DNA from 3 places in the Serratia sp. 2723 genome. Region 2 is predicted to be linked to each of the others. Evidence: predicted binding sites of a transcription regulator. Region 2 holds the regulator's gene; each other region holds the start of a gene.
The links. Region 2 encodes PurR, which represses purine synthesis genes. Its sites were predicted from a motif close to CANGCAAACGTTTGCNTG; they were not measured.

Region 1 (3,283 bases), on a different contig from region 2:
GCGCCTACCACTTCCCCTCGGCGCAGACGTTCCTGCGTACGGGTTTCGTCTTCCACCTGCAAATTCAGGCGCACCGGGGAATCGGCCAGCACCGGTTTTAGCGCCGGTAGCAGCCAGGTTGCCAGGCTGTCGGCGTTGACCGCCAGTGACAGCAACAGCGGCGTATCGACCCCATGGTCATTCCCTAACCACTCCTCTTCCAGCAGCTCGACCTGATGCAGCAAGGCCAGCAGTTTTTGACCCTGCTCGGTTGGGCGTGGTGGCACGGTGCGTACCAGCAGCGGTTGGCCGAACAGGTTTTCCAACTGTTTGATGCGCTGGGATACCGCCGATTGGGTGATGCAAAGTTTTTGTGCCGCGCGCTCAAAGCCACGCTCACGGATCACCGCGTCCAGCGCTTGCAGCGTTCTATAGTCTGGGCGTTTCATCGGAGAGAAGATCCCTTTTAGTAAATTGATTCAGGCACTATGCCACATTTTTACACTTTCTCAGGTGAAAAAATCCCGGTCAGCTTTACAGACCGAGCATCATTGGCAGGGCAATAAATGTGCGGCAGGTTAAATAAGTGTGTTTTAGCCTAAGTTGCTGTCGGTGATTTACCCTATAATACGCACACGTTTTCGTACATAGGCAATGAACACATCATGACTCAGGATGAACTGAAAAAAGCGGTAGGCTGGGCGGCATTGGAATACGTGAAGCCAGGCACTATCGTGGGCGTGGGCACCGGCTCTACTGCGGCTCACTTTATCGATGCGCTGGGTTCGATCAAACACCAGATCGAAGGCGCGGTATCCAGCTCAGACGCATCGACCGCCAAGCTGAAAAGCCTGGGGATCCACGTTTTCGATAGCAATGAAGTGGATTCGTTGGATATCTACGTTGACGGTGCCGATGAAATCAACGGCCACATGCAGATGATCAAAGGCGGCGGCGCAGCCCTGACCCGTGAGAAGATCATTGCGGCTATTGCCCGTCAGTTTATCTGCATTGTCGACTCCACCAAGCAGGTTGATGTGTTAGGTAAATTCCCCTTGCCGGTAGAAGTGATCCCGATGGCCCGCTCCTACGTGGCACGTGAGCTGGTCAAGTTGGGCGGCCTGCCGGAATACCGCCAGAACGTAGTGACCGATAACGGCAACGTGATCCTGGATGTGTACAACCTGGAAATCCTCGATGCCATCGAGTTGGAAAACAAGATCAATGGCATTGCTGGTGTGGTGACCGTCGGCCTGTTTGCCAACCGTGGTGCGGATGTCGCGCTGGTCGGCACGCCGGATGGCGTTAAGAAAGTGGTCAGATAATCGGGCCGTGAAACCGGCGAGCCTGCTGACAAAGCCTCAGCCGGTTCGCGGTTTTTTACTGGCTAACGGTTCGCCACGCATAATTCTTGTCTTAAAATATCTTTTCTTAAAATCGGTAAATTTGGTGACATATGTCACATTACGATAATAACCTCCGTTAAGCTTCTGTCTAAATCTTTCCCAATGGTATTTTCCACCAGAAACCACCGACATCGCTGAGCCTTGTGCTAACGGGCAGGCAATCGTTTGTATTGCCGGGCGCGTTATTTTTGTTATGTTGGGGGGACATGCTGTTGATTTTGAGTTGCTGCCGGTCTGGCGGCCACTGAAAGCTAATGGGGAAACAGCTGCTCTTCTGAAGTCTGAACATAGGGTCGGGTAAATGGCAAAAGTATCATTGGAGAAAGACAGGATTAAGTTCCTGTTGGTAGAAGGGGTTCACCAGAGCACCGTAGATAACCTGCGTGCTGCCGGATATAGCAACATCGAATATCACAAAGGTGCGTTAGACACCGAAGCGCTGAAGGCATCGATCCGTGATGCACACTTCGTGGGTATCCGATCGCGTACGCATCTGTCCGAGGAAGTCTTCGCGGCCGCAGAGAAACTGGTCGCGGTGGGCTGTTTCTGTATCGGCACCAACCAGGTTGATTTGAAAGCGGCGACCAAACGCGGCATTCCGGTGTTTAACGCGCCTTTCTCCAATACTCGATCCGTGGCCGAAATGGTGCTGGGTGAGCTGCTGTTGATGCTGCGTGGTATCCCGAAGGCCAATGCCAAGGCACACCGTGGCCAGTGGGAAAAGCTGGCTGTCGGCTCGTATGAAGCGCGGGGCAAGAAGCTGGGGATCATCGGCTACGGCCATATCGGGACTCAGCTCGGCATCCTGGCGGAAGGTCTGGGGATGAAGGTGTTCTTCTACGATATCGAGAACAAGCTGCCGCTGGGTAATGCCCAACAGGTGCGCCATCTGTCAGATCTGCTCAATATGAGCGACGTGGTCACGCTGCACGTGCCGGAAACGCTGTCGACCAAGAACATGATCGGCACCGAAGAGCTGGCGCTGATGAAGCCAGGGGCGATCCTGATCAACGCCTCACGCGGCACCGTGGTGGATATCCCGGCACTGTGTAACGCCTTGGCGAGCGACCATCTGGCCGGTGCGGCAATCGACGTGTTCCCGGAAGAGCCGGCAACCAACAGCGATCCGTTCAATTCTCCACTGTGCGAGTTTGATAACGTGCTGTTGACGCCGCATATCGGCGGTTCGACCCAGGAAGCGCAGGAAAATATCGGTGATGAAGTGGCTGGCAAGCTGGCGAAGTATTCCGATAACGGCTCAACGCTGTCTGCGGTCAATTTCCCGGAGGTGTCGCTGCCAGCTCATGGCCCGAACGCCAGCCGTTTGCTGCATATTCATGAAAACCGCCCAGGTATCCTGACGCAGATTAACCAGATCTTCGCTGAAGAAGGGGTGAACATCGCGGCCCAGTATCTGCAGACCAGCTCGGAAATCGGCTACGTGGTTATCGATATCGAAGCGGAAACCGAACGTGCTGATGCCGCATTGCAACGTATGAAAGCAATTGAAGGGACCATCCGCGCCCGCTTACTGCTGTAATCGGTAACCGACGGAAAACAGCAAGGCCGGAGCAATCCGGCCTTTTGCTATGCGGAAATTGGCCAGGACCAGGTGTGTGACGGGGTAATAATCTCTGGCAGAGGGATATCCCATTGCTCCACTGGCAAAGCACTAACCTGTTGGCAATCATGTGCAATCCCCATCGGATAGGGACCTGCGTGCTGCCAGTTTTGTAAGGTGCGATCGTAAAACCCGCCGCCCATCCCCAGACGTTGCCCTGCAGAATCGAAGGCGACCAGCGGCGTCAACACCACATCCAGCAGTGACACCGGCAAGACATGGCGGACATCGAGTGCTGGCTCAAGGATTTTGAAGCGGTTGCTAACCAGTTTTGTTT
Region 2 (3,283 bases):
CAGCGCCAGGCCAATCAATAACACGGGCTTACGGCCAATACGGTCGGACAGTGGTCCCCACAGCAATTGGGCGAAGGCAAAGCCCGCCAGGAAGATACTCAGACTGGCGCTGATCGCCCCAGCGGAGATTTGCAGATCCTGCTGCATTGCTCCAAAAGCGGGCAGGTACATATCGGTAGCCAGATAGCCCAACATACTCAGGCCGGCCAGATAGAACATAAATCCAAAATTTCGCATTGCTATTTCTCGTTAAAATTATGTTGTCGCAGGTTTTGAAGCGCCGGCAAGTGTATACGGCTGGATCTCTGCTTGTGAAACGGTAATATTTGCAAGATGCTGTTAAAAAATTTGAAGGCAAGATTATGTGGTCTGAATATTCACTCGATGTGGTAGATGCGGTAGCGCGGACCGGTAGTTTCAGCGCGGCGGCACAGGAGTTGCACCGAGTTCCTTCTGCGGTGAGTTATACGGTACGCCAACTGGAGCAATGGCTGGCTGTGCCGCTGTTTGAGCGCCGTCACCGCGATGTGGAGCTGACGCCGGCGGGGGCGCTGTTTATTAAAGAAGCGCGGGTTGTTATCAAAAAAATGCTCGATACTCGACGACAGTGCCAGCAGGTGGCCAACGGTTGGCGTGGGCAACTGAGGATTGCGGTCGATCTGATCGTCAAACCCCAGCGTAGTCGCCAATTGGTGCTGGATTTTTATCGCCATTTCCCCGATGTGGAGCTGATGGTGCAACCGGAAGTTTTCAACGGCGTATGGGATGCGCTGGTGGATGACCGAGCTGAGATGGCCATTGGTGCAACGCGGGCGGTGCCGGTAGGCAGCGGTTTTGCCTTTCGCGATATGGGTTTTATGAATTGGCTCTGTGTAGTGCATGCCAAACATCCGCTGGCCGCCTTGCAAGGAAAGCTGCGCGACGATCAGCTTCGCCCTTATCCCTCGTTGCTGTTGGAAGATACTTCGCGCAATTTACCCAAGCGGGTGACCTGGTCGCTGGACAACCAGCGGCGGCTGACCGTGCCGGACTGGGTTTCGGCGGTAGATTGTTTGCGTGCCGGGCTGTGTGTGGGTATGGTGCCCGCGCATCGGGTATTGCCGTTGGTACAAAGTGGCGAACTGGTGGTGTTACCACTGGATGAACCTTTCCCGCCCAGTGCCTGCTGCCTGACCTGGCAGCAAAATGCCCAGTCTCCGGCTATGGCCTGGCTGTTGGACTATCTGGGCGATAGCGAAACGCTCAATCAGGAATGGCTCAGTGAAGAGGAACCGGGGGCAGTGCGTCGCTAATCGGGCGCAGCACAATTTGCAGCGCCCCTACGGAGGGTTAACGGCGGTAATCGACAAAAGGACCATCTGCCACGGAGCGGCGCTCAATGAGTTTTGGATGCACTTCAATCACCTGCGACTCTTCACGCTTGCTGATTATGCGATCCAACAGCATGGTGAAGGCCATCTCGCCCAGGCGTTCTTTCGGCTGGTGAATGGTGGTCAGCGCCGGGGTGAAGTAGCGGGCATTACGCACGTTGTCGTAACCAATAACCGAGATATCCTGCGGTACACGCAACCCCAGCTCATCGGCGGCGCAGATTGCCCCCATAGCCATAATATCACCGCCACAGAAAACGGCGGTTGGGCGATGCTTTTGTGACAAGATTTGATGCATGGCTTTATAGCCGGATTCGGGCTCGAAATCCCCTTGCACGATCCATTCTTCACGCACTTCGATGTTGGCTTCCTTCATGGCTTTCAGAAAGCCCTGATGGCGACCTCCGCCGGTATTACGCGCCAGTTGACCCGGAATGGCACCGATGTCCCGGTGTCCCCGTTCGATCAGGTAGCGACCTGCCAGGTAGCCGCCCTTGAAGGCATTGTCGATAATGGTATCGGTGAAGTCTCCGCGCGCGGTACCCCAATCCATCACCACCATAGGAATATTACGGTAATCTTCCAGCATGCCCAGCAGCTGATCGGGATATTCTGAGCACATGACCAGCAGGCCATCGACGCGTTTTTGCGCCAGCATTGCCAGATAGGCTTGCTGTTTATCCAGGTTATTGTGCGAGTTACACAAGATCAGGGTATAGCCTTTGCTGTAGCAGCTGTTTTCTACCGCTTCGATCACTTCGGCAAAATAGGGGGCCTCACTCGAGGTGGCGAGCAAGCCGATCGATTTGGTGTGGTTGACCTTGAGGCTGCGGGCCACGGCGCTGGGTGAATAGTGCAGCTCTTTGATGGCGGCCCAAACGGCCGTTTTGGTATCTTCGGCGACGAAACGCGTTTTATTGATAACGTGCGATACGGTAGTGGTAGAAACGCCAGCGCGTTTGGCCACATCTTTAATCGTTGCCATGTAAAGAATGACTCCTAAACCTACATGTTACAGCATGTAAGTATGATGTTAATCGTTTGCCTGCGTAGATCCTTTCCCAGATAAGCGAAAACTGAGTTTTTAGTGCTGAAGTCGTAAATCGCTTGAACAGGGAGGGGCAGTTTATCGGTACGCAGTTGTGAACTGCGGATTTTGTCGCATATTGAAGAAAAGTGGAAGAGCTAATCGGTATTTATCCGTGGGGAAATCATAACAAGATTTTCATCACGAACTATGGGAAAATGATTTGACGTATTAACTGTGTGGCTTATGCTCTGGAAAAGCCAATCTGAGAGGGAGTTGTATATGGATACCAATTTGAAGATGTCATTACTCACTACCGTGGGTGCTTTGGCAATGATTATTGCTTTCAGTTTTGTTGCCGCATTGAACTGATCCTCAGCAAAAAACAAAGGCGCAGCTTGTGCCGCGCCTTATTAGCTAGTCACCCGTCGTTAAGCCAGGTTTTTTGCCACGAACGCCCAGTTCACCAACGCCCAGAAGTTTTCCAGGTACTTTGGCCGCGCATTGCGGTAGTCGATATAGTAAGCATGTTCCCACACGTCAACGGTCAATAACGGAACGTCTGCGCCCGTCAGTGGGGTTGCCGCATTCGAGGTGCTGACGATCGCCAGACTGCCGTCCGCCTTTTTCACCAGCCAGGTCCAGCCAGCGCCGAAGTTTTTCACGGCGGCATCGGTGAACTGCTCTTTAAAGGCGGCGAAGGAGCCGAATGACTTGTTGATGGCCTCTGCCACTGCGCCCGTTGGCTCGCCACCACCTTGCGGTGATAAACAGTGCCAATAGAAGGTGTGGTTCCAGACCTGGGCGGCGTTGTTGAACACTCCACCGGTGGAGGTCTTGACGATCTCGATCAGGGATTTACCTTCGAACTCGCTGCCTTTCACCA
Region 3 (3,283 bases), on a different contig from region 2:
TATTCGGCGCTGGAAATCGACGAGAAGGCGATTTTTGCCGGTCTGCAGCAGGCCGCTTTGCCAGGGCGTTTTCAGACCGTGCAGCAGAACCCGCAGCTGATCCTGGACGTTGCCCATAACCCGCATGCGGCAGCTTATCTAGCTCGGCAACTGGCGAAGCTACCCCGCAATGGCGGTGTGGTACGCGCGGTGGTGGGAATGCTGTCGGACAAAGACATTGCCGGTACGCTGGCCTGCCTGAATGAACAGGTGGACGTGTGGTACTGCGCGCCGCTGGAAGGCCCGCGCGGGGCTAGCGTTGAACTATTGGCACAGCATTTAACGGAACCACGCAAGTTTGCCGATGTCGAAACTGCCTGGCGTCAGGCTATGCAGGACGCGGGTATTCAGGATATTGTGATCGTCTGTGGGTCTTTCCACACTGTTGCCCACGTGATGGCGGCGTTAGACGAGAGGCGGGGAGTGTGAGTGGCAAGTAAATTTCAGAATCGACTGGTTGGTACCGTGATTTTGGTTGCCCTGGGGGTGATTGTCCTACCGGGGCTGCTTGACGGCAAAAAAAAGCATTATGAGGATGAGTTTGCGGCGATCCCGTTGGTGCCCAAACCGGGTGATGCTCATGAAATCGACGTGATCCCGCCGGCCAATCAGGCGCTACCTTCGGTTCCACCGGAAGGGGCTGGTGCTTTGGTTGAACAGCAGCAGGCCGCCGCCCAGCAGGCGGCTAATCAAACTACCCAACCGCAGCAGCAGCCTGCGGTCGTTGCTCCGCCGCCAATCGAAACCAAACCGGTTCAGCCAGCTAAACCTAAGCCCGTGGAACCTAAACCGGTAGAGGTGAAGCCAGTGGAAGTGAAACCTAAGCCGGTGCCACCACCGCCAAAGGTAGAGCCAAAGCCGGAAGTGAAACCAGAGCCGAAGCCTGAAACCAAGCCTGCGGTTGCAGAAAAGGCACCGGCTGGCCAGGCTTACGTGGTGCAGTTGGGGGCGTTGAAGAATGCTGCCAAGGTCAATGAGATCGTCGCATCTCTGCGTCTGTCTGGGCACCGGGCCTATACTGTGCCATCCAAACCGGTTCAGGGTGAGATCACCCGCATCTATGTTGGCCCAGATGCCTCGAAGCAGAAGCTACAGGCTTCGCTGGCGGAGCTGAATGGGATCAGTGGGCTGAGCGGGCAGGTGAAGGCGTATAGCGCGCGTTGATCCATTGGGTCTGCCGTATGCCCCTCACCCCGACCCTCTCCCACAGGGAGAGGGGGCGTTCCCTCAGGCACTGTGTTTAGAGGGGCAGGGATTCTAATATTCTTGCTCACTTAATCCAAGGGTCGGGGAAGTTGGAATTGTGTCACAGTAGCTAACCGCGACTCGGACGATCCCCTCTCCCTGTGGGCTGAGGAATCCCCAGAAAAATTGAGGCGAGAAATAGGCTGTTTTTCAAACAAAAGTGGGGTGAAAAACAGCCTTAAGCAGACGAGAAGAAGTCGTTCGTCATTCTCTCACTGCCAATTTACGAACAAAATGGAACAGATTGTTCGTAAAACACTCGTTCTAATTCTCTGAAACCACTAACAAAAAATTAGTGGGGATTCCTCAGCCCACAGGGAGAGGGGGCGTTCCCTCAGGCACTGTGTTTAGAGGGGCAGGGATTCTAATATTCTTGCTCACTTAATCCAAGGGTCGGGGAAGTTGGAATTGTGTCACAGCAGCTAACCGCGACTCGGACGATCCCCTCTCCCTGTGGGAGAGGGTTAGGGTGAGGGGTCACTGTGCTCAAGGAGGAGAATTGCCAAATCACCACTAAAATTGTGCCTTTCAGGGGCCGGATATCCTATGTAGGTGCGGCGATTGGCAATTTTAACATCGCCGTTTTTTATTTGTTACGTGGTGGGAAATCCGCTACGCAAACGTTTTCTTTTTCTGTTAGAATTCGCCGCGATTGGATGCAGGGGCGATTCATCATTGGAATAGTTCATGGTCTGGATTGATTACGTCATTATAGCGTTGATTGGATTTTCGGCTCTGGTGAGCCTGATCCGAGGTTTTGTTCGCGAAGCATTGTCACTTGTGACATGGGGATGTGCGTTCTTTGTCGCCAGCCATTTCTACCCATACCTTGCAGCCTACTTCACCCGTTTTGAAGATGAGCTGGTACGTAACGGCATTGCGATTGCCATTTTGTTTATCGCAACGCTGATTGTGGGCGCTATCGTTAACTATGTGATTGGGTCACTGGTAGAGAAAACCGGATTATCGGGCACCGATCGGGTGCTGGGCGTGTGTTTCGGCGCACTGCGCGGCGTGTTGATCGTGGCAGCGATACTGTTCTTCCTGGATACCTTTACCAGCCTGTCGCAAAGTGCGGACTGGAAACAGTCACAGCTGGTCCCCCAGTTCAGTTACATCATCAGATGGTTCTTTGACTATCTGCAAAGCACGTCGAGTTTCTTACCAACCCAATTACCGGGGCGGTAGCGGCTTAGAGGAAAAGACAACATGTGCGGTATTGTCGGTATCGCCGGTTTTATGCCGGTAAACCAGTCGATTTATGATGCATTGATGGTGCTCCAGCATCGTGGACAGGATGCCGCTGGCATCGTCACTATTGATGCTCATAATGGGTTCCGCCTGCGCAAGGCAAATGGTCTGGTGAAAGATGTATTTGAAGCCCGCCATATGCTGCGTTTGCAGGGCAACATGGGCATCGGCCATGTGCGTTACCCAACGGCTGGCAGCTCCAGCGCTTCAGAAGCTCAACCTTTCTATGTCAACTCGCCGTTCGGCATTACGCTGGCACACAACGGCAATCTGACCAACGCCCACGAACTGCGCCAACAGCTGTTTGAACGTGGTCGCCGTCATGTCAATACCACCTCCGATTCCGAGATCCTGCTGAACGTGCTGGCCACCGAGCTTGACCGTTTCCCGCATTATCCACTGGAGTCTGACAACATTTTTACCGCCGTTGCCGCGATGCATCAGCAGCTGCGTGGCGCTTATGCCTGCGTGGCCATGATCATCGGCCACGGTCTGGTGGCGTTCCGCGATCCCAATGGCATTCGCCCACTGGTGATCGGCAAACGTGAGCTGGAAGATGGCCGCTGTGAGTACATGGTAGCCTCTGAGAGCGTGGCGCTGGATACCTTGGGCTTTGACTTCCTGCGCGATGTGGCACCGGGCGAAGCGGTGTATATCACCGAAAAAGGCCAGTTGTTCACTCGCCAGTGCGCGGAGAACCCTAAAACCAATCCCTGCCTGTTTGAGTATGTCTATTTTGCCCGTCCTG

Region 1: the regulator PurR is predicted to act here: its motif matches at 1,540-1,557, upstream of serA (phosphoglycerate dehydrogenase).
Region 3: the regulator PurR is predicted to act here: its motif matches at 1,898-1,915, upstream of cvpA (colicin V production protein).

The regions. Positions count from the first base shown of each region.
Region 1 covers NZ_JBNDIN010000002.1:50,832-54,114, reverse strand. The annotation lists gene ABIE29_RS03035 (LysR family transcriptional regulator ArgP) at 1-428, opposite strand, end outside; gene rpiA (ribose-5-phosphate isomerase RpiA) at 645-1,304, shown strand; gene serA (phosphoglycerate dehydrogenase) at 1,687-2,925, shown strand; gene ABIE29_RS03020 (5-formyltetrahydrofolate cyclo-ligase) at 2,973-3,283, opposite strand, start outside.
Region 2 covers NZ_JBNDIN010000005.1:225,419-228,701, reverse strand. The annotation lists gene punC (purine nucleoside transporter PunC) at 1-237, opposite strand, end outside; gene punR (DNA-binding transcriptional activator PunR) at 363-1,292, shown strand; gene purR (HTH-type transcriptional repressor PurR) at 1,330-2,355, opposite strand; gene ABIE29_RS09940 (YnhF family membrane protein) at 2,680-2,769, shown strand; gene sodB (superoxide dismutase [Fe]) at 2,829-3,283, opposite strand, start outside.
Region 3 covers NZ_JBNDIN010000014.1:109,350-112,632, forward strand. The annotation lists gene folC (bifunctional tetrahydrofolate synthase/dihydrofolate synthase) at 1-468, shown strand, start outside; gene dedD (cell division protein DedD) at 469-1,203, shown strand; gene cvpA (colicin V production protein) at 1,972-2,472, shown strand; gene purF (amidophosphoribosyltransferase) at 2,494-3,283, shown strand, end outside.